One region of the Variovorax sp. HJSM1_2 genome, then DNA from elsewhere that is predicted to be linked to it. Evidence: riboswitches for the same ligand, from Rfam matches in the RefSeq annotation. Region 1 holds a riboswitch; the other holds the start of a gene.
The links. Region 1 has a riboswitch for thiamine pyrophosphate ahead of ACFQ95_RS04195 (TonB-dependent siderophore receptor). Riboswitches for the same ligand answer to the same signal wherever they lie in the genome.
Positions count from the first base shown of each region.

Region 2: linked by a shared signal. The riboswitch ahead of thiC (phosphomethylpyrimidine synthase ThiC) and the one ahead of ACFQ95_RS04195 (TonB-dependent siderophore receptor) in region 1 are both predicted to bind thiamine pyrophosphate.

Region 1 covers NZ_JBMOXA010000003.1:6,612-10,014, forward strand. The annotation lists gene ACFQ95_RS04195 (TonB-dependent siderophore receptor) at 1-2,016, opposite strand, end outside; TPP riboswitch at 2,104-2,207, opposite strand; gene ACFQ95_RS04200 (thiamine phosphate synthase) at 2,277-3,185, opposite strand; gene ACFQ95_RS04205 (thiazole synthase) at 3,193-3,403, opposite strand, start outside.
Region 2 covers NZ_JBMOXA010000006.1:119,789-123,191, reverse strand. The annotation lists gene ACFQ95_RS08700 (Y-family DNA polymerase) at 1-934, opposite strand, end outside; gene imuA (translesion DNA synthesis-associated protein ImuA) at 978-1,817, opposite strand; TPP riboswitch at 1,923-2,022, shown strand; gene thiC (phosphomethylpyrimidine synthase ThiC) at 2,114-3,403, shown strand, end outside.

The DNA.
Region 1 (3,403 bases):
CGTGGCGTCGACGCGGGTCCAGGCGCCGAGCATGATGGACTCGTCGGCCGTCACCGCGCGTTGGCCTTCGTGCGACAGCAGGCCTTCGATCTGCATGCCGGGCACTGTGCTCAGGTTATAGGCCACACGGGCGCGCAGGGCCCAGTCGGGCACGTTGGTGGGGCGCTTGCCGTTGTTCTGCGGCTCTAGCGTGCTGCCTTCGCGGCGCGCGTGCAGCAGTGTGGCGCTGCCGTCTATGGCCCAGGGGCCGTTGCGCCATTGGCTGCTGGCTTCGAGGCCGCGGTGCACGGCATCACCGTCATAACCAACAAGGCAATCCACGATGAAGAGACGTGTGCAAGCGTCAACGTTCGAGATCGGGCGCTTGATCTGGAAAGCGGCCAGTTGCCAACCCAGGTTCTCGCTGCCGCCCTTGACGCCCACCTCAAACTGCTTGGACTTGGCTGCTGGCAAAGCTTGACCTGCGTTGCTGAATCCAATGGCGGGATTGTTCGGCATCACACTCGATTCCAGACCTTCGCCGTAACTGGCATAAACCACGGCCGCGTTTGGCAGCTTGTAGCTGGCCGCCAGCCACGGTGTGTTCAGGCTGTCGCTGTAGCTGGTGGGGTTGCTGCCATCGGTGAGTGCGCTGTCGCGTTGCAGGCGCGTGTGGCGCAGGCCGACCCAGGTGGTGAACTCGGGCGTCCAGTGGATGGCGTCCTGCAACGCAAACTCCAGGCTGCGTTCGTCGCGGTTGGTGTTGCCTACAAACAGTGACGGGTCTGCGGGCAACATGGTTTGGCCGTCTATGCTGCCGATGCCAACCCAGTTGTAGGCGTACTCCTCAAAGCGGTTGCGCACGCGGCTGCTGGTCAGGCCTATGCCCAGATCGTGCTTCACGCTGCCCGTCGCCACATTGCCTTGCAGGCGCAGGTTGGCGCCGGTCTGGGTGCGGCGCTCGTTTTCGCTGCGGAAGTCGTACATGTCGAAGGTGCCATCGCTGCAGAAGCGGTCGTACACGCCCTCGGCGCTGCAGCCAAAGGGGTAGGCCAGGCGGTCGTCGGTCTTCAGTTTTTGCTGGCCCACTTGTGCCGACCAGCGCCAGTCGGTGTTGATGGCTTGCTGCAGGCGCACGCTGCCGGTGAACGCGTCGAACACCGAGGGTTGTGACCACGGCTGGTTGTTCAGGTTCAGGCGCGGGTTGGGCTGCGGCGGCAACTGGTTGCCGATGACGCTGGTGCCGGCCACGCTGGGTTGTGACTTGTGGCTGTTTTCCAGCTCCACTTCGAGCACCGTGTCGCGTGTCAGGCGCCAGTCTGCGGCCAGGGCGAAGAGGTTGCGGCTGCCGTCGACGTGGTAGGTTTCGGGGCGCAGCTTTTCAGCGGCCACGTTGAGGCGGTAGCCAAACTGGCGTTCGGCGCCGAAGCGGCCGCCCAGGTCGATGGCGGTGAGCAGGCTGCCGCGGCCGGTCCATTCGACATTGATTTCACGCAGGTTGTGTTCGGTCGGGCGTTTGACCACGTAGTTCACCAGGCCGCCGGGTGCGCTGGTGCTGGCCTGTATGCCGCTGGTGCCCTTCAGGATTTCGATGCGCTCCTTGTTCTCCAGCGGGATGGAGGTTTCGGCGCTGATGGACAAGCCCTCACGGCGGTAGTTGAAGCGGTTGTCGAGCGTGAAGCCGCGCACGCTCAGGAAGTCCCAGTAGCCGGGCGAGTTGTAGGCATCGGCCACCGAGGCGTCGAACTGCGTCAGGTCGGCGAGGCGGCGTGCGCCCACGTTCTGCAACGCGGTGTGGTCGACCACGGTGACGGACAGCGGCACTTCACGCAGCGGCACGTCGCCAAAGCCGGTGACGTCGGCCATGGGGGCAGCGGTTTGCTCGTTGACGGTGATGGTGCTGAGCGTGGCGTTCTCAGGGGTCTGGGCGTGCGCCGTGAATGCTACGAATACAGAAGCGGCTGCCGCAATGCTGGAGCGCTTGAGGGGCCAGTTTGGCTTGAAAGATGATGTGCAACTATGTTTGCGATGTGCCATGGTGAAAACAGCAGCTTCGCGGGAGCCTCAAGGGTCTGGATCTGCCGTGTGAGAGGGCGCACAGCTGTTTGGCGATGTGCGCGCGGCGAGACTTCTTGCATGCTTCCCTGCGCGAGGATTACCTCAATCAGGTTCGAAGGGACTTTCTCAGTCGTCCGGCCCTGGCCGGTCCAACACCCCTAGCGGTGCTTCGCCCTGGAGCGAAGTTGCGGCCGATTTTACGCGGCCTTTGCATTCGTTTACCGGCTATCCATCAGCGGTCAACCGCCAGCCAGGATCTGCTTGAGTTCAGCCACAGCCAATTCCGGATTCGGCGCCTGCACCAAGGCGCGCACCACGGCCACCGAGCCCACGCCGCTGGCCGCCACGGCAGGCATCTGCGCCGCGTCTATGCCGCCAATGGCCACCAGCGGCATGCCGCGCAGCAAGCGGGCATAAGCGTAAAGACGGCCCAGGCCTTGTGGCGCGGTGGCCATCTTTTTCAGCGTGGTGGGGAACACCGCGCCCATGGCGATATAGCTCGGGCTCACGGCATCGGCGCGCAGCATCTCGGCGTAACCATGGGTGCTGACGCCCAGGCGAATGCCGGAGGCGCGAATCGTCTCCAGCTCGGCCGGTTGCAGCGCATCCAGATCTTCCTGGCCCAGGTGCACGCCATAGGCTCCGGCGTTGATGGCGGCGCGCCAGTGGTCGTTGATGAACAGCAGGCTGCCGGTGTCCTGCACGGCGGCAACGGCCGCATGCACCTCGCGCACGATGGCGGCCTGGTCATCCGACTTGAAGCGCAACTGCACCGTGGGCACGCCGGCGCGCGCCATGCGGCCTACCCAGGCGGCATCGGGCAACACGGCGTACAGGCCCAGGCGATCGGGGCAGGGCGCGAAGGTATTGGCGCGCGGGCGTGGCGCCAGGCCAAAATCGGCGCGCGTATCGGGCCAGGCCGTGGCATCAAACTGCCCCGTGCGCACACTCTGCGCCTGCCAGGCCAGCGCCAGGCATTCGGCATCGATTGGTATGAAGCCAAGGCGCAGGCAGCCGAGTTTGGCGGCTTGGTAATTGACGTCGGCGCGGCTGAATTCTGGAGCGCTGTCCAGCGCTTCTGCCGTGGGCAGGAAGGTGGCGCGGTGCGCGTCGAAGATGGCTTGCGCCTGTGTTTCTATGGTGGGCATGGGGCGCTCAGGATTGATGCCAGAAGGGTGTGCCGAGCACGGGGGTGCTGGGCTGGGCGGCGTGTTGTTCGGCCATGGCGCCGCTCTGGTAGGCGGCGCGGCCTGCGTCCACCGCATCGGCAAACGCGCCGGCCATACGCACCGGGTCTTGCGACAAGGCCACGGCGGTGTTGAGTAGCACGGCGTCGAAACCCCACTCCATCACCTGGCAGGCATGT
Region 2 (3,403 bases), on a different contig from region 1:
GCACCTTGCTGGGGCCTAGGCGCGCGGATAAACGTTCGACCAACTGCTGCAACGAGTCGCCGCTGGCCTGGTCTTGCGGCAGCAGGCTGGGCGTGTGGTCGGGCTGGGCTTGCACGTCGAGCGCTTCCAGCGTGATGGCCACCACGGGGGCGGCGAGTGTGGTGCGCGCCAGGTGCTCGGCCAGCAGGCGCGCCAGGTGGGTGGTGTCGCGCGTGGCCTCGGCCGTGCGCACGCTGAGGGTGCCGCTGGCGGCTTCGCTACGGCGCTGTAGGTCGTGTTCCCAACGCAGCACCAGCCCGGTGGTGCCGCACTGGCGCGCCAGCAGCCAGGCCTTGAGTTGCAGCAGCAGGCGGTGGACACCAAACATCAGGCCAGAGGCGACTTCAATCCGGCCCAGGAATTCGAGCCGCTGCGTGAATTGTTCCGGCAGTTGCACCCAGGCGTAGCTCTCAGCCGCCAAGCCGTAGGCCTGGTCTATGGCGCGCAGCAGGTCGGCGCCAAAACGGCGCGACACACCGCCGCGGGGCAGGGCGCGCAGCGGGCCGAGGGTGTGGCAACCGAGTTGCTGCAGGGTGATGTCGTGGGGGCGCGCAGCGGCCAAATGGGTGGCGGGCAGTGCGTCGAGTGTGGCTTGCAGTTGTTGGCTGTTGCAGCCTACGAGCTGGAGCCCATCTTGTGGCGCCAGGGTTTGCAGCAGGGCGAGCGCGGCCAAGGCCGTGGGGGCCACGGCCATGCAGGGCACACCTTGTTGTTGTGCCTGCTCTTGGATGCGCCCGAGCAGCGCGCGCCGGCCACCAAACAAACGCTCGCTGCCCGAGGCCTCCAGCAGCACGCTGGCTTCAAGCACACACACCCGCGGGCTGAACTGCAGCGCCCACCAGCTCAGTGCCTGCAATTGCTCCTGCTGCAGTGCGGCTGGGCTGGCGGCTTGCACGCCACCCGCTGCCGCCTCTGGTGGTGCTAGGGGCGCTGCCGGCTCAGGCGTGTTTGTGCCATCGCTCGGGGCTGAGGGGCAGGACGCTGGCGGGGACAGGGCGATCCACAACATGGACGGGCGGTGGTGACGAGGTGACGGGGTTGGTGACGGGGGTGATGACTGGGATAGGTTTCGGGTTCTGCCAACTCTGCTGTCGTCGCTTGCCCAGCACGGCCAACACCGGAGGCATGGCGGTGTGGATTAGCAGCGGCTGTTCACGCACCGGGCCACGGCGCTTGAGGATTTGCACCTCCAGCGCGGGCAGGCTTTCAAGCGCGCCTGCTGGTGCGGCCTGCGTGGCCTGGCGTAGGCCTATGCGCAGGGGCGCGGGCGAGGTGGCGTGTTGTGTATCCAGAGGGCGAAACACAAACAGCAGCGGCGGGCGCGGCTGGTGCGCGGCCTGGCTGGCGAGTTGCAGGCGGCGCAGTTGCTCGGCACGGGCCTGCGGCAGCCACACCAGCAACGCGGCCAGGTCGCGGCAACGCAGGGCCTGCTCGGCGGCCCACAGGCGCTCCTGGTGCACGTCGGTATCGACCATCAGCAGATCCGCCAAACCCAGGCCCGCAGCGCTGAGGGCCGGCATGTGTGGCCAGTGCGGGCTGCCCACCAGCACCACCATGCCGCGTGCCGCCGTGGCGCGCAGCACCGGACGCAGCAAGCGCCATTCGTGCAGGCCGGGCTGGGCCTGCAGCACTTCGCTGATCTGCCCTGCGGGCCAGCCGCCACCGGGTAATTCGGCGTCCAGTACGGCGTGCCCCGTGGGCTGCACGATGCTGGGTGCAACACCCAGTTCGCTGGCGCGCCAGAGGTGGTCGAGGGTGGGCAGGGCGGCGCGGGGCATGTGATGCTCTTGAAAATACTGTTTATATACACAGTATATAGGGATGTGTGTGATCCAGGAAGAAAAGAATTCGGACCAGGGCGGCGTGCTGCAGCGCGTATACTCGCGCTCGCTCCGGGGTGCACCATGTGCTGAGACGATGCAAATCGAACCCGATGAACTTGAACCGGTTAGTACCGGCGGAAGAAGAGCGCAATGTCAGAAAAAGTCCGTGTGTGGAGCAATCCGTGCACGCACACATTTGACGGCGGCACTGACCGGAGCTTTTTGTACCCACGTACTTTGAAAGGCTCCAGATGAATGCTCCCGATAGACTTGCTCTCGCCGACTTTGCCGAACGCCTGGCACTGACCCGCGCACCGTTTCCCGCCTCCGCCAAGACATACGCCTCGGGTGTGCTGCATCCGCAATTGCGCGTGCCCATGCGCGAGATCGCGCTCAGCAATGGCGAGCGTGTGTCGGTTTATGACACCTCTGGCCCCTACACCGATGCGAGTGCACAAATCGACGTGCGCCACGGCCTGGCGGCCTTGCGCGCACCCTGGATAGAGGCGCGTGGCGATTCCGAGGCCTACACCGGCCGCGCCCCGCAAGCGCTGGACGACGGCACACGCGACGAACAGCACACCCGCCTGCTGGAACTGCGCCGTGAAGCCGCAGGCCTGCAGCGCACACCGCGCCGCGCCAAGTCTGGCCAAAACGTGACCCAAATGCATTACGCGCGGCGCGGCATCATCACGCCCGAGATGGAATACGTGGCCATACGCGAGAACGGCCGGCGTGAATGGATGGCCGAATACCTGAGCGACGCCGAGCGCGAACAACGCCTGCGCGGCAACCCCATGGGCGCGCAGATTCCGGCGCTCATCACGCCCGAATTCGTGCGTGACGAAGTGGCCCGTGGCCGCGCCATCATTCCGGCCAACATCAACCACCCTGAAGTGGAACCCATGGCCATTGGCCGCAACTTCCTGGTGAAGATCAACGCCAACATCGGCAACTCGGCGGTCACGTCTAGCATTGACGAAGAGGTGGAAAAACTGGTGTGGGCGATACGCTGGGGCGCCGACAACGTGATGGACCTGTCCACCGGCCGCAACATCCACACCACACGCGACTGGATCGTGCGCAACAGTCCTGTGCCTATCGGCACCGTGCCGATTTACCAGGCGCTGGAGAAGGTCGGTGGCGTGGCCGAAGACCTGACCTGGGAGATCTTCCGCGACACACTCATCGAGCAGGCCGAGCAGGGCGTGGACTACTTCACCATCCATGCCGGCGTGCGTCTGGCCTACATCCACCTCACGGCGGGCCGGCGTACCGGCATCGTTTCGCGCGGCGGATCCATCATGGCCAAGTGGTGTATCACGCACCACAAAGAGAGCTTCATCTACACCCACTTCGAAGACATCTGCGACATCATGAAGCAGTACGACGTGAGCTTCTCGCTGGGCGACGGCCTGCGTCCCGGCTCGGGCGCCGACGCCAACGATGAAGCCCAGTTCGCCGAACTGCGCACCTTGGGCGAGTTGACCCAGGTGGCCTGGAAACACGACGTGCAGACCATGATTGAAGGCCCGGGCCAT